DNA from 3 places in the Lactococcus sp. KTH0-1S genome. Region 1 is predicted to be linked to each of the others. Evidence: predicted binding sites of a transcription regulator. Region 1 holds the regulator's gene; each other region holds the start of a gene.

Region 1 (5,386 bases):
TGTCAGTAAATTCAAAGGTTGTGTTTTTGAAAGAACAGCCTGAAAAAATAGTTCTTTGATTGATTGTCAAAGTTTCATCTATAAATTCTGCTTGATAGATTTCTCCATCAATAAAATCTTGACTTGTGGCTACTTGATAGGTGGCTGGAAGTTTTGGTTCTAAGATTTTCTTTAATTTCACAGTAATTTTTTCGCCTTTAAATTTTCTGTTGAGGCTGAAATTTCTGGTTGGCCCCACTGGTCAACAATCCGTTCAGACCATTTGTTTAAGCGTCTATTTCCAGCATATTCTTCTTGAACTTGGTCATATTTTTCAATGGTTTCAGACGTTTGCTCAACATATTTTTCTTTAAAAGCTGTTGCTTCCAAAGGAAGACGTGGTTTTACTTTGTTCAAACGTGCGGCTTTACCGAGTGCAATGCCAAAAATAGGATAAGTATAATCTGGCAAGTTCAAGACTTTAGAAATTTCTGAGGATTGGTCTCGAATTAAGCCAACCATCACCCCGTTGTAACCTAAAGATTCCGCTGCAAGAAGCGCATTTTGTCCAGCTGTTGCGGCATCAACTGATGTAATCAATAAACTTTCAATTCCTTGCGGTTGGAAATTGCCTTGATGTAATTCAACTGCCTTTTGGGCACGATTTAAATCGCCGACAAAAACTAAATATGCTGCACAATTTTTGATTGATTTTTGTGGTTGAAATTCATAAATCGCATCTTTTTGAGCTTGTGATTCTACAACAATCACAGAATATGATTGGAAATTTTTCCATGTTGATGCCATTTGAGCAGCTTTTAAGATTTTTTCCAAATCTTTAGGCTCAATTGCTTCTTCTGTAAAATTTCTGACCGAAGTGTGGTTCATCATTAAATCAATCGTTTCATTTGTTTCAGTCATGACGTCTATTCGTCCCCTCTAATCGCATTTCTTCTGCCAAATATTTCACGCGTTCCATAACCCGTTTTGCTGGCCAAATTTCATCAGCTCGCTTAGTTTCGGCTAAATGCTGTTCTAATTCTTCCATTCTTAAATTTGAAGTGAAGAAAGTCGGGAGATTTTCTTGCATGCGATGTTGTAAAATGACTTGTAAAATACTGTCACGAACCCAAGCGTTATTTTGCTCTGCCCCAATATCATCCAAAACTAAAACTTGACTGGCTTTTATTTCATTGACCCAAACCTTGGCATTGTCAAAATCTAAATCAGAAATGAAAGTGGGATAATGAAGTAACGTGGTTGAAATTCCTTTTTTAGCTAATTCGTTTGCCATCGCCGCAAGCATGAAAGATTTTCCGACCCCAAAATCTCCATAAAGATACAATCCTTTTTTCTTGGGAAAATTAGTAATAAAATCAACTAGAGCTTGGTATGGCTTGATTCTTTGAACATCATCAAGGGCAATATCTGCCAAAGTGACTTGTTTTAAATCTTTTGGAAGTCCAATAATATTCACACGTCGCAAAAGGTTTTGAGCTGCTTGTTGCTGCGCCAATTCATTTGTCGTTTGATATGAAACATCAGCATAGCCGTGATTCATGATTAAAACAGGTTCATAACCGTCAGCTGCCCGTTTTTCACCTTTTTCAAATTTTTCATGCTCACGAACGTATTCATAAAACTTGGAGTAAGAGCGTTGAATTTCGTCAGAAGTCATTTGATGTTGGGCAATAAAAGCTTGCACATCAGCATTTTTTAGTACTTCTGTGACTAATTTTTCAAAATTTTCACGGATGTCTTGACGTTTTCCTAAGATGTCTCCGATAGATTCCATTAATTTTGCTCTCCTTTCAGTTTTTTGAGAGAGTCAAGCCTTATTTTCTCAAGTTTTGCAAGTTCTTCTTGGCTTGTCTTATTTTCATAATCTGGATTTGACCATTTTGGTGCTTCTTTTTTGATTTTCATTGGTAGTTTTTCAGCTCCAGTTTTAGCTTTAGCAGCAGCTAATTCTTCTCGTTCCAAAATTCGTTTTACCGCTGTTTCAGCTGTAAATACTTCATTTCTCATCCAGTCATTGGCTAATGCATTTACAAAATTTGGATTTAACGACGCATTTTTTTGCTGTACTAAAACATAGTGAATCAAAATATTTTGGACTTCTGCTGGCAAATTTTGGCGACTTAAATTAGTTAAAAGCTTATGTTCTTCCGAACTGACAAAGCCTCCAGCTTGCGCTTTTATCTGTCGGATGAAATCATCTGGTTCATGAGATTTACTGATGACAATCAAATCGGCAAAAGCTTTAGGAAAGGCTGAAAGTGCTGGTTGCGGTTGGCTAGCTCCTGAAAGACTTCTCATCAAATTATTCATGTTCAAACTTTTATCAGCATTGGCTGTTTTTTCTGCTTGCTTGAATAATTCGTACCAATTGAGTTCAAATTTTTCTGCTAGTGAATAGAGCGTTAAGGAGTCTTGATTTTCATTGTTTAAATGATAGCCTTGACGTTCCATAATACTTTTAAAGGCCCCCATATCAAAACGCTCCTTTGTATTTGAAGGGTTTTGTTGAGCTTGTGAGTCAAAACTAACTTTATAAACTTCATGAAATTTCTTGGAAACTTCTTTTCCTTTTGGTTCCATTCTTTTAGCTAAAGCAGCTACTCGGTTTTCACCAATTCTTGAAATCAAAAGTTGTCTATAAAAATCATCTGCGAGGAAATTTTCAAAATTTAGCGGACTTTTTACTTCAAAATAAAGACTGGTATGATCATCATAAACGCGAACTAATGATAAGCCAGATAATTTATCTAATGCTTCAATAAAAGGATTGAGACCGAGATTTAGATATTCCAAAAAGTGAGAAATTCTTCCAGTAGAGAAGCTTAGCATTAATTGATAAAGCGCAAAGGCATCCGTGCCAATGATTGGTAAATAGAGCAGACGAAAAGTCTCAGCGTCAAAGCTGGTCTTTCCTCGATTAAGCATTGTAAATGAATCTCCTGCTCTCATTTTTTTCCTCACTTTTTACTGACAGAAAGTTCAGCAAGCTGATCTTTCTTTTATTTACCGATAAAACGCTCCTTATTCAGTCACTTTTTACTGACAGAAAGTTCAGCAAGCTGATCTTTCTTTTATTTACCGATAAAACGCTCCTTATTCAGTCACTTTTTACTGACAGAAAGTCCAGCAAGCTGATCTTTCTTTTATTTGCCGATAAAATGCTCCCCCTATTCAGTCGCTTTTAATGACAGAAAGTTCAGCGAGCTGATCTTTCTTTTATTTGCCGATAAAATGCTCCCTATTCAGTCGCATTTTACTGACGGATTTATTTTTTGGTAATATTTTTAAGGAGCTCTTCTAATTCACTGACATCTTTGAATGAACGGTAGACGCTGGCAAATCTGATATAGGTGATATCATCCAATTCAGCTAGTTCTTGCATCACAAATTCACCAATGACATCTGATTCAACTTCATTACTGTCTAGTTGACGAATTTTTCTTTCAACGTTTGCAACTGTTGTTTCAATATCTTCACTTGATACTGGGCGTTTGTATGCTGAACGAACTAAACCACGTACAATTTTTTCACGATTAAAGGGTTCACGTTTGTCATCTTTTTTGATGACTAAAAGGGGCATTTCTTCGATACGTTCAAAGGTTGTGAAGCGAAAACCACATGATTCACAAACACGACGACGGCGAATAGCATCTTCGGCTTGTCTTGAATCAACAACTTTTGATTCTTCAGAAGAACACTTTGGACATCTCATTTTATTCTCCTTAATAGATAATAAATTCTTATTAATTTTACTGACAGAAAATTGGTTTAGACTTTCTTACTCTGTCAGTACTTTTTTCATTAGTTTTAATGACAGAAAGCAACTTATTTACTTCTTAGGCAAAAATTTTGCTTCCAATCTATAAATTACTTGACCTTTTTGTGAGAATTTTTGCTCATACTCGGTCATTACATTTTGAGTTGCAAATTCTTCGTCTTGGTGTAAATCTAACCAAACTTTTTTAAGTTCCATGCCATAGTTAGCTAAAGAAACTAAAGAATATTCAAACAATCCCCGATTATCAGTTTTGAAATGAATTTCACCTTCAGGACGTAAAATCTTTTCATAAGTTGCAAGAAAAGATTTATAAGTCAAACGTCGTTTTTCATGACGGCCTTTTGGCCAAGGGTCAGAAAAGTTCAAATAGACTTGGTCAATTTCACCATCAGCAAAATATTCACTCAAAGCAGCTCCATCAACAAGCATCATTTGTACGTTTGGCAAATCTGCTTCAATTGCTTTATCTAAAGCATAAGATAAAACTGATAATTGCATATCAATTGCAATGTAATTTATTTCTGGATGAAGAGCTGCCATTCCTGTGATGAAAGCTCCTTTTCCACAACCCACTTCAATATGAATCGGATGATCATTTCCAAAACGTTCTGACCAACGTCCTTTAAAGTCCGCTGGATTTTCAACTACGATATGTGCGTTTTCAGCAAGCATTTCGCCTGCCCCTTTACGATTTCTGACGCGCATTTTTACCTCAATTTTTTAATTTTTGTAGAAAATCAGCAAAAGTGATCTTCTATTTCTTTATTTTTATTATTCAATTATAAGCCAAAAAATAGGAAGGTCCAAACCCTAGCCTATTTTTACTAAAATAATTCACAAAATTTACGAAGTCCCAAGATTTCTTGATTTACTTCTTTCATTTTTCCTCTAGAAAGATATTCAGAGATTTGGCGAAGAAAAGAAAGTTTTCCATACCAAGCCACCTTATCCATAATATCTGAACGAGGTCTAACACCAGATGTCATCAACCACAAAGACCAATTATTTGGTTTAATATAATGTGATAAAACATGTGCCATATCAACCATTGAATCTGATAAAAAGACGGTATCCCAATCTACTAAATAAATTTTTCCTGAATTATCATCCACTAACCAATTTTTATGATTGACATCGCCATGAACGACTACGACCTCTTCATTTTTGATTTCGGGAACTTGTTGACGCATTTCTTCAATGATTCCTGACAAAAAATGATTTGTTCGTAAAGCCTCAGTATTTTGGACACAATCCTCTAATAATTGTTCAGGAAGAATAATTTGACTTCCCAACTTCTTATAAGATTCAACCAATTTTTTTGAGTCATGCAAATGTGCTAAAATATGATTAATTTGGCGGTCTTCCATATCCTCAGGACTTAGTGTATGACCGTCAATCCAAGGTTGAGCAGATAAGGTATCGCCTTCAGCCGTACGTTTTGTCCATAAGACTTTTGGCGTGATTCCCTCAAGATAAATACTCGGCAAAAAAGGACTGCCGTTTTTTTTAATAAAAACGCGTTCCTGATCACTTTTCCCAAAAAATGCATTGCCAGAGCCACCTTTAACAGGCGTCATATCCCAATCGGCTTTCATCATCCTTATCTTC
Region 2 (5,386 bases), 240 kb from region 1:
TGGTGCTTTTCCTATTTTTTCTAAAGTAGTCGCTGGATGTCCACCATTTTCAAAACGTTGACGATAAACAGTCCCGTCACGAGTAATTTCAACTTCTAACCAAGTCGAAAGGGCATTTACGACTGAAGATCCAACACCATGGAGTCCACCAGAAGTTTTATAACCCCCTTGACCAAATTTACCACCTGCGTGCAAAATAGTAAAAATTACTTCCACAGTTGGAATACCCATGGCGTGTTTCCCAACTGGCATTCCCCGTCCTTCATCTTCTACTGATAAAGAACCATCAGCATTAATGGTCACCGAAATTCTGTTACCAAAGCCAGATAAAGCTTCATCAACCGCATTATCTACAATTTCCCAAACCAAATGGTGCAGACCAGTTCCGTCAGTTGAGCCAATATACATTCCTGGACGTTTTCTGACAGCATCCAATCCTTCAAGAACCTGAATCGCACTGTCATCATAGTTATTAATATCTATTACCATTTATTTCCCTCTCATCGAAAGCCTATATTTTCTATCTAAATCACTATTTTTTTATCCACAATGAGCTAATAAAAAATATTCATCTTGATTATTGTACCTTGTTCAGAAAGCTTTGTCAAAGGACTGCTGACAATTTTTTCATCTAATAGTAAGAATTTTTCCAAAAGTAAGTGAAGATGTTTCAATATTGTCAGTAATCTTTATTAAAAATATGATATAATTGTACAGTTAAAAGAGATTATCGATTTTAAACGAAATAAACTTCGGAGAACTTATGCTTACTATTATTCTTCTCATTGCCAGCTATCTTTTAGGGGCAATTCCATTCGGCTTATGGATTGGCAAGATTTTTTTCAAAAAAAATCTCCATGACTATGGCTCAGGAAATACTGGAACAACCAATACTTTTAGAATTCTAGGTGTAAAGGCAGGAATTTCAGTTTTTGCTTTTGACTTACTAAAGGGGACACTTGCTACTCTTTTACCCCTTTTCTTCCATATCAATAGTGTTTCACCTCTAATTTTCGGTCTTCTTGCTGTCATTGGACATACTTTTTCAATATTCGACCGCTTTAAAGGTGGAAAAGCTGTAGCAACTTCTGCTGGTGTGATTCTTGGATTTAGTCCACTCTTCTTAATTTATCTTCTTGTTGTCTTTATCATTGTCCTCTGGCTTTTTAGCATGATTAGCCTCTCTAGTGTGATAGGTGCTATATTTGCTTTATTAGGAATTCTAATTTTTCCTAGCATCGGATTTATTCTTACTTCCTACGACCTTTTATTCTCAATTATTATTTTTGTTTTAGCAATTATTATTATTTTAAGACATAGAACAAATCTCAAAAGAATCAAAAATCATTGCGAATCCCTTGTCCCATTTGGTTTAAACTTATCAAAACAAAAAGAAAAATAGCACAATATGTTGTGTTATTTTTATAATTTTACATAATTCAACACAATATCTAGTATCTTTAATTTGACTAGATATTTTTTTTACGATAAAATAAGACTATAAAAAGTTGAGAAAAAGTCAAAGACTTTTTACTCTCACTAATAAAATACGTTTGTCCTCAAAGGAGATTTAAAATGGTTACAGTCTATTCTAAAAACAATTGTATGCAATGCAAAATGGTCAAAAAATGGCTCTCAGAACATGAAATTGCCTTCGATGAAATCAATATCGATGAACAACCTGAATTTGTTGAAAAAGTGATTGAAATGGGATTTCGTGCTGCACCTGTCATTACTAAAGATGACTTTGCCTTCTCTGGTTTCCGTCCTAGCGAATTAGCAAAGTTGGCTTAATATGAAACTTGCTTATTTCAGTGTGACTGGGCAAACACGTCGCTTTGTTTCCAAAACAAACTTACCAAATGTCGAAATTAGTCCTGACGATGATATAGAAATGAATGAACCTTTTCTTTTGATAACGCCAAGTTATGCCGAAGAATCTCCAACAGTTTCTAAATCAATAGACGTTATGGACCCTGTTTTTGACTTTATGGCTTATAATGATAATTATAAACATTGTCTAGGAATTATTGGTACAGGAAATCGTAATTTTGCAGGCATTTATATTTTTACTGCTAAAGAAATTTCTGCAAAATACCAAATTCCGCTTTTATATGATTTTGAGTTTAATGGTACACCAGCCGATGTTGCTGCTGTCGAAAAACTCGCTACACAGCTTGACAAAGGAGCGAAAGTCACCTTCAAAAATCCGCTGTGATTTTATGGCTTCACCCTAATGAGTGAAGCTTCTTTATTTTTAACTTTTTATTTCTATTAATTAGTTTGAACTTATTATAATATTCGGGTTCACCCCTCTGTTTTTTATGGTTGAACGCTTTAAGAAAGGTCACTTATGTCTCTAAAACAACTTAAAGATGTAACTTATTTCAAGCTCAATAACGAGATTAACATTCCCGTTAATGGTAGCATTCCTCTTGCTAAAGATAAAGAAGCAATCACTGCTTTTTTTAAAGAAAATGTCGAACCTAATCGTTATGAAGCCGATACATATATCGATAAACTCAATTGGCTCGTTAAGGAAGAATATCTAGAAGCTGAGTTTCTTGAAAAATATAAACCAGAATTTATTACCAATCTTCGTAAAGAATTGAGTAAATTTGAATTTCATTTTGATTCATTTATGGCTGCTTACAAATTTTATAATCAATATGCCATGAAAAACAATGACGGTTCTCTCTATCTTGAAGATTTTGAAGACCGTGTGTTAATGAATGCTTTATACATGGCTGACGGCGATGAAAAATTAGCTAATAATCTTGCTTTTGCAATGATTAATCGTCGTTATCAACCTGCGACTCCGACTTTTCTAAATGCTGGACGTAAGCGTCGTGGTGAATTTGTTTCTTGTTTCCTTCTACAATTAACTGATGATATGAATTCAATTGGACGAACAATTAACTCTGCCTTGCAACTTTCTAAAAATGGTGGTGGTGTTGGTCTAAACTTGACTAATTTACGTGCTGCTGGTGCACCTATCAAAGGTTATGATGGAGTGGCAGCTGGTGTCGTTCCTGTCATGAAACTTTTTGAAGACGCCTTTTCTTATGCCAATCAATTGGGGCAACGTCAAGGTGCTGGTGTTGTTTATTTATCACTATTCCATCCAGATATTATGGAATTCTTGTCCACTAAAAAAGAAAATGCGGATGAAAAAATTCGTGTTAAAACACTCTCTCTTGGGGTTACTGTTCCTGATAAATTCTATGAATTGGTTAAAAAGGGAGAAACAATGTATCTCTTTGAGCCATATTTTGTTGAAAAATATTATGGTAAACCTTTTGCCGAAGTCGATATTACAGCTGAATATGACAAAATGGTAGCCAATCCAGAAATTCGTAAAACACCGATTAATGCCCGTGAACTTGAACAAGAACTTTCAAAACTTCAACAAGAATCTGGTTATCCTTACATCGTAAATGTTGACACAGTCAATCAAGCTAACCCTGTTGATGGTGTAATTTCAATGTCTAACCTTTGTTCTGAAATTTTGCAAGTCCAAACGCCTTCTTTTTTGAACGATGACCAAACTTATAAGGTGGTTGGAACTGACGTCGCTTGTAACTTGGGTTCAACTAATGTTTTGAATATGATGACTTCTAGCAATGAATTTGGAACTTCTATTGAAGCAATGGTTCGCGCTTTAACTTTCATCTCCGAAACTTCAAACCTCGATACTGTTCCAACTGTTCGTAAAGGTAATGATGAAATGCATGCGATTGGGCTTGGAGCAATGGGCTTACATTCTTTCTTAGCACAAAATCAAATTCATTATGACAGCAAAGAAGCCGTTGAATTTACTAGTGTTTATTTCATGTTGTTGAACTATTATACTTTAGTGGCTTCAAATAAATTAGCTGTTGAAAAAGGGTCTAGCTTCAAGAATTTTGAAAAATCTGCCTATGCTGATGGTTCTTATTTTGATAAATATTTAACACATGATTATTTTGCAGCTGTCTCTCCTAAAGTTCAAGAACTTTTCAAAGAGATTGCTGTTCCAACAATCGAGGATTGGACTGCTTTACGTGAGACAGTAAAAACTTCTGGACTCTATAATTCATATCGTATGGCAGTAGCTCCAAATGGTTCTATTTCTTATATCAATGACTGTTCTTCTTCTATTCACCCAATTGTTAATCGCATTGAAGAACGTCAAGAAAAGAAAGTTGGGAAAATTTATTATCCAGCTGCTGGACTTGCCACTGAAACAATTCCTTATTACAAATCAGCTTATGATACAGATATGCGCGCAGTAATTGACGTTTATGCAGCTGCTACAGAACATGTTGACCAAGGTTTGTCACTCACTTTATTTATGCGTTCAACTTTACCTGAAGGTCTCTATGAATGGAAAGTGGCAAATAATAAAATGACGACTCGTGACTTGTCTATTTTGCGTAACTATGCTTACAAAAAAGGAATCAAAACAATTTACTACATTCGTACATTTACTGACGACCAAGAAGAAGTCGGTGCCAACCAATGTGAAAGTTGCGTTATTTAATACAACAGAAGCATTAGTGCTAAAGCACCTATTGCTTCTACGGAAGCCGCTAGGGCGGACTTCCTATTGTCTTACTTGTTTTCATTCATTGAAGGATCGTCAATGAATGAAAATGGGGTAAGCATTTGCGAAATGTTTTAAAACGATTATTGACATTAACTTTTGATAAATTATCGAAAGTTTTTGGTCTAATGAGTCCCTATTTTTACTGACAGCTTCGTTGGTAAGTGAAAATTTACTGACAGAATTTATGACTAAGCTAAAAATACTGACAATATTTTCTGTCAGTAAATAAATGAGAGAAAGGAATTGAGTTTGCCCTTTTTAAAGCAGGCTCATATCTTAAAATATGTCTGAAACTGAAAATCTTACTGTCCCCACTTATTACAGTGCCATTGACTGGAATTCTATTGAGGATTCTATTGACAAATATACTTGGGAAAAATTAACAAGTCAATTTTGGTTAGATACTCGTGTTCCTGTATCTAACGATTTAGATGATTGGCGCAAACTTCCTCAATTGGAACGTGATACCTTTGCTAAGGCCTTTGCTGGTTTGACATTACTTGATACTTTGCAATCTGTTGATGGTGCTGAAGTACTCAAACATGATGCAAGAACGCCTCAAGAAATTGCCTGTTTCAACAATATCCAATTTATGGAATCTGTTCATGCTAAGTCTTATTCAACAATTTTTTCAACTCTAAACACGAAAAAAGAAATTGAAGAACTTTTTAATTGGGTAGATACCAACGTTTATATGCAAACAAAAGCCGAAATCATCAATAAAATTTATGAATCTGGTACTCCTTTGCAAAAGAAAGTGGCTTCTGTTTTCCTTGAAACTTGCCTCTTCTATTCTGG
Region 3 (5,386 bases), 510 kb from region 1:
ACTAAATGGACACTTCCAGGTTTTCGTTATTTCGTTGTTGAAACAACAACTTATGAAATGAACAAGACTTATTCAGACATGTGGAATTATTTAACTCAAAATGATTTAGAAATTGTTGGAGCAGTACAAGAACATCAATCAATTTCAGCAGAAAATCCTGAAGAGTTAGAACTATGGTTTCCAATTGAAAGAATATAAAAGTCCAAATAGTTTCATTGATGGCGAGTTGTTGTATTTTAAAAATTACTAAGGAGAAAAAATCATGACATTAACAGATACTTACACACTAAATAATGGCATTAAAATTCCAAAAGTTGGATTTGGAACTTGGCAATCTGCGAGCGGAGAAGAAGCTTATAATGCGGTAAAAGCAGCACTTGAAGCAGGATATCGTCATATTGATACAGCGGCAGTTTATAAAAATGAAGAATCAGTCGGTCAAGCAATTGCTGATTCAGGAATTCCCCGTGAAGAACTTTTCGTTACAACAAAACTTTGGGGCGTAGGAACAACAGAGGACGCTGCGAAAGCCTTGGATGAATCCTTAAAAAAATTGGGACTTGATTATGTTGATTTGTACCTCATTCATTGGCCAAATCCAAAAGCATTCCGCCCTGATTTTGAAACACGTAATCTTGCAGTTTGGAAAGCCATGGAAGCAGGCGTAAAAGCTGGTAAAATCCGTGCGATTGGTGTTTCAAACTTCCACCCACGTCACCTAAAACCATTGTTGAAATTTGCTGAAATTAAACCAGCAGTTAACCAAATTATGGTCAACCCAAGTGATCAACAAGAAGAAATTGTAAGTTTTAATGTTGACAACAATATCTTGACTGAGGCTTACAGCCCACTTGGAACAGGTAAAATCTTTGAAGTTCCAGAACTTGCAGACTTGGCAAGTAAATATAACAAGAGTATTGCTCAAGTGGTATTGCGTTGGTCTCTTCACAAAGGATATTTACCACTTCCTAAATCAGTAACCCCTGCAAGAATTAAAGAAAATGCAGAAATCTTTGATTTTGATTTAAGTATTGAAGATATTGCTTTTATTGATAGCCTTCATGGAAAAGCTGGTTTGGCTAAAAACCCTGATGAAGTTGATTTCTAAAGAATAATTATGTACATATTTTACTGACAGATTGTTTACATCTCTTAAAAGACAGCAGAGAATTTGGTCAGTAATTTAAAAAGGTCTGTCAGTAAAATTTTGCTGACAGGCTTTTTAGATTTTTGCTATAATTAAAGAAAAATGATCAAATATCAAGGAGAAATGATGAAAAAAGCACTTGTTTTAGTTGATTTTCAAAATGATTTTATTGATGGAAGTTTGGGCACAAAAGAAGCACAAGCCATTATCCCAAATGTTATTGAAAAACTCTCTCAATATTCTAAAGAAAATCGTCTAGCAACCCAAGACACCCATTTTGAAGATTATTTAACGACACAAGAAGGCAAAAATCTGCCAGTTATTCATTGTCAAAATGGTACTTTTGGTTGGGAAATTCGTAAAGAAGCTCAAGTTGGCTTTGCTAAAATTTTTGAAAAAACAACTTTTGGTTCAAGAACATTGGCAGAATTTATTCGAGATGAAAATTATGATGAAGTTGAACTTGTCGGAATTTGTACGGATATTTGTGTTGTTTCCAATGCCTTGCTAATCAAAGCCTATGCGCCAGAAGTAAAAATAAGTGTTGATGCTTCTTGCTGTGCTGGAGTTTCACCTGAAAAACATTTGGCAGCACTTGAAACAATGCGTTCTTGTCAAATAGAAATCACGAATGCCTAATTTTGGTAAAAAGTTACTGACAGGTCTGTCAGTAATTTCAACTTGACAAAATCCTTATGATAATTGATAATGGAGTGAGAAATAAGAAAAATTTTGAAGGTGAGTGCGAGGTATAAATTTGGATTATCATCAATTATTTTCCCGCTTGAACGAAAAACTTTCAGAAGAAAATTTGCAACTTCACTTACACTGTGTTGGTGGTTTCGTCCTTGAATACTATGGAATGAAGGCAACAGAGGATATAGATGCCTTTTATGAAAGTACCGAGAAAGTTGAAAAAATCATTCAAGAAATTGGTGAAGAATTTCATGTCGGAACCTCTAATGAACCTTGGTTGAGTCAAGCAGTCGGCGAAGTCATGTCTCATTCAAAAACAGATGAAACTATTATTTTTGTGGAAAGTCATTTGACTGTTGGTCTGTCATCACTTGAATCTATTCTTATCGATAAAATACAAGCTGGCCGAACCAAAGATGTTCCAGACATCGCAAAAATAATGAAAAAATTAAAAATTGAAAGCCCAGATCCTCTCTTAGAACGATTTAAACATACAGATGGTTCAGCAGACCCAGCGGTCATTTTGGAGGCTTTTAGTTTAGCTTATGGCGAAGATGCCTTAAAAAATTATTTACGAAAAAATCCAAAAATACTGAGGTTATTGCAATGACGTGGATTGAATATCTCCTGAATGCTGCTCAAAAGTCTAAATGGAATTTAGAACTTTGGGTCCGTTATTTAAATAAAGTGATTCAACGGGACAAAATTTTACTTTCAAAAACAGATATTGATTATTTAATGAGTTCTGAAGAATTAACTTCATTTCAACGCGTTTTTCTTGAACTCGCGCTTGAAAAAGAGACAACACCTTGGGAAATGACTGTTGGAATGTCTGAACCGACTCAATCGATTCATCTTCAGTCTGTTTTAAAAGAATTAAAAAAAGAATGAATTAACTTTCATTCTTTTTTATTTTATAAATTACAATTTATTTAATACGAAGATATTGACCAATTAAAATGGTATCACTTGATAAATGATTCCAAGCCTTAATTGAAGCAATTGGGCTACCAGATTTTTGTGAAAGCCCCCAAAGCGTATCTCCTTTAACAACCTTATGGATAGAGGTATTTGAAGCTGCAGAAGAGTTAGAAGTTGAACTTGTAGAGGCTGAGCTTGAACCTGCTGAAGAACTTGAAGAACCAGCAGATTGTGAAACGATCAAGTTTTGTCCAATATAAATTGTATCAGAATTCAAATGATTCCAACTCTTGAGTTGACCAATCGTCGTTTTATATTTGACAGAGAGTCCCCAGAGCGTATCGCCAGATTTAACCTTAATTGTCGTCTGTGAAGCTGGTTTAGCAGGAGTGACCGAAGTAGTGGGCGTTGTGCTTGCGGCAGAATTTCCTGAAGAATTTGAATTATTTGTATTAGACGAAGAAGTTGAAGTTGTCAATACAAGCTTTTGCCCAATATAGATGACTGTACTTTTAAGATTGTTTGCGCTTTGGATTTGAGCAACACTAATTCCATATTTTTGCGAAATCCCCCAAAGTGTATCGCCAGATTTAACCGTATAAGTGGTTGAGCTTGTATTTGAATTATTATTGGTATTTGTAGCTGTTGAACCACCGGAATTAGAAGTACCAGCAGAAGAAGCACCGTCAAAACGAGTCAAATTATATTGAGAAATAATTCGATTCAGGGAAGCACCATAATTAGGATCAGTTGCATATTTTCCTGTTAAAGCTGCGGTTGCAGCTTGATAAGTTGCTGCGTTTGCTCGCCAAGCTTTAGCATAATAAGGACCATTTCCAAAGTTTGTAGTTTTTAAAACATAAGCATTGTCTTGGAAACTTTGGTTAAAGGAAGGATAAACCCTAAATGGCATATCTTTTGTGACCCATTTACCATTGAGATATTCTTGAGTTTTAAAAACAACGCTTTTTCCTTGATAAGTTCCCTGAATACCGAATAAATTATAATAGGGGGCACGAGAAAGTTGGCTTGAACCCCAGTTACTTTCCAAAATAGCTTGGGCAATCATAACTGAAGGATAAAGACCATTACTATCGGCAACTGGTTTTGCTGATGCAGCAATACTTTCAATAAAAGCTTCTGTCGAATTGGTTGCGGCTTGAACCATTGGGCTTGTTTGTTGGAGCAAAAGCTCATGAGTGGTCGTCAAAGTTCCCGCGATGAGAACGGCGCCAGCAAATTTGGTCGCTGGTTTATAAAAAGCCAGTGGTTTTTTGGCTTTCTTTTTTAAATGTCTATTTTTTACTTTAATACGAGAAACTGGCATAAATAATTCCTTTCCTGAAAATACAGAATAAAATAAGTACTACCCTATTTTACCACGGTTAATGGAAGAAAAAGATGACAATTATGTGGCGGTTTGTAAACGTTTTTTATTTAATGTTTTATATTGGCTAAAAAATATGAGAATTTAGAGAAAAAGTCTGATTTAAGACACATTAATTACATTTTGAATACAAAGAGATTATATTTTACTTTGCGAAATTGAGAAAAGGGAATGAAAACAAGCAACACAAGATATTGTGTGTATTTACATAATTTAACCTATATATTGTGTCATTTCCGAGAATTTGATAAAATAGATGATGTAATTGAAGAGGATGGTTAATATGAAAAGTGAAGTAAAATATCAAGATGTAACACTAGAAGAAATTAATGTGATAAAGCGTGACGGACGCTCAGTGAAATTTAACAGTGAGAAAATTTTTGATGCTTTGACTAAAGCGGCTAAAAAAGTCGAACTGACAGATATGTCGGTTCTTTCAGAACTTACTGACAGAGTAGTCAGTGAAATCTTTACTCGTTTTTCTGAAAATGTCAAAATTTATGAAATTCAATCAATTGTTGAGCAAGAACTCCTTGAGTCTGGTGAAACTCAATTGGCTGAAGAATATATCTCTTATCGTGCTAACCGTGATTTGGCCCGTACCAAAGCAACGGATATCAATTTCACGATTGAAAAATTAATTAATCGCGACCAAACTGTCGTTAATGAAAATGCCAATAAAGATTCTAACGTTTTCAATACTCAACGTGATTTGACAGCTGGTGCGGTTTCCAAAGCAATTGGTTTGAAACTTCTTCCGCCACATGTGGCAAATGCTCACCAAAAAGGTGACATTCATTATCATGACCTTGATTATAGTCCATTTACTACAATGGCTAACTGTTGTTTGATTGACTTTAAAAATATGTTTGAAAATGGTTTTAAACTTGGCAATGCGCAAGTAGATTCGCCAAAATCAATTCAAACAGCAACTGCGCAAGCCAGTCAAATCATCGCTAACGTGGCTAGTTCACAATATGGTGGTTGTTCATTTGACCGTGCCGATGAAGTATTGGCGCCTTACGCAAAATTAAATTATAAAAAACATTTAAAAGATGCCCAAAAATGGATTGAGGGTGCTGAAAAACAAGAAGCTTATGCTCGTGAAAAAACAGCCAAAGATATCTATGATGCAATGCAATCTTTAGAATATGAAATTAATACTTTGTTTACTTCAAATGGTCAAACGCCTTTTGTGACGGTTGGTTTTGGTCTTGGAGATGATTGGTATGCGC

The links. Region 1 encodes NrdR, which represses ribonucleotide reductase genes. Its sites were predicted from a motif close to ACACNATATATNGTGT; they were not measured.
Region 2: a site for NrdR is predicted at 1,443-1,458, ahead of ACRYLU_RS04995 (redoxin NrdH). Genes of this name have one in related genera too.
Region 3: a site for NrdR is predicted at 4,336-4,351, ahead of nrdD (anaerobic ribonucleoside-triphosphate reductase). Genes of this name have one in related genera too.

The regions. Positions count from the first base shown of each region.
Region 1 is NZ_CP195165.1:768,677-774,062, reverse strand. It holds gene ACRYLU_RS03865 (pentapeptide repeat-containing protein) at 1-181, opposite strand, end outside; gene ACRYLU_RS03860 (NADPH-dependent oxidoreductase) at 178-900, opposite strand; gene dnaI (primosomal protein DnaI) at 893-1,774, opposite strand; gene ACRYLU_RS03850 (DnaD domain protein) at 1,774-2,949, opposite strand; gene nrdR (transcriptional regulator NrdR) at 3,266-3,712, opposite strand; gene trmB (tRNA (guanosine(46)-N7)-methyltransferase TrmB) at 3,830-4,483, opposite strand; gene ACRYLU_RS03835 (phosphotransferase family protein) at 4,603-5,376, opposite strand.
Region 2 is NZ_CP195165.1:1,008,129-1,013,514, reverse strand. It holds gene parE (DNA topoisomerase IV subunit B) at 1-489, opposite strand, end outside; gene plsY (glycerol-3-phosphate 1-O-acyltransferase PlsY) at 764-1,402, shown strand; gene ACRYLU_RS04995 (redoxin NrdH) at 1,576-1,794, shown strand; gene nrdI (class Ib ribonucleoside-diphosphate reductase assembly flavoprotein NrdI) at 1,796-2,218, shown strand; gene nrdE (class 1b ribonucleoside-diphosphate reductase subunit alpha) at 2,354-4,522, shown strand; gene nrdF (class 1b ribonucleoside-diphosphate reductase subunit beta) at 4,872-5,386, shown strand, end outside.
Region 3 is NZ_CP195165.1:259,126-264,511, forward strand. It holds gene ACRYLU_RS01320 (GyrI-like domain-containing protein) at 1-198, shown strand, start outside; gene ACRYLU_RS01325 (aldo/keto reductase) at 263-1,108, shown strand; gene ACRYLU_RS01330 (cysteine hydrolase family protein) at 1,274-1,786, shown strand; gene ACRYLU_RS01335 (DUF6036 family nucleotidyltransferase) at 1,905-2,453, shown strand; gene ACRYLU_RS01340 (hypothetical protein) at 2,450-2,734, shown strand; gene ACRYLU_RS01345 (LysM peptidoglycan-binding domain-containing protein) at 2,772-4,091, opposite strand; gene nrdD (anaerobic ribonucleoside-triphosphate reductase) at 4,435-5,386, shown strand, end outside.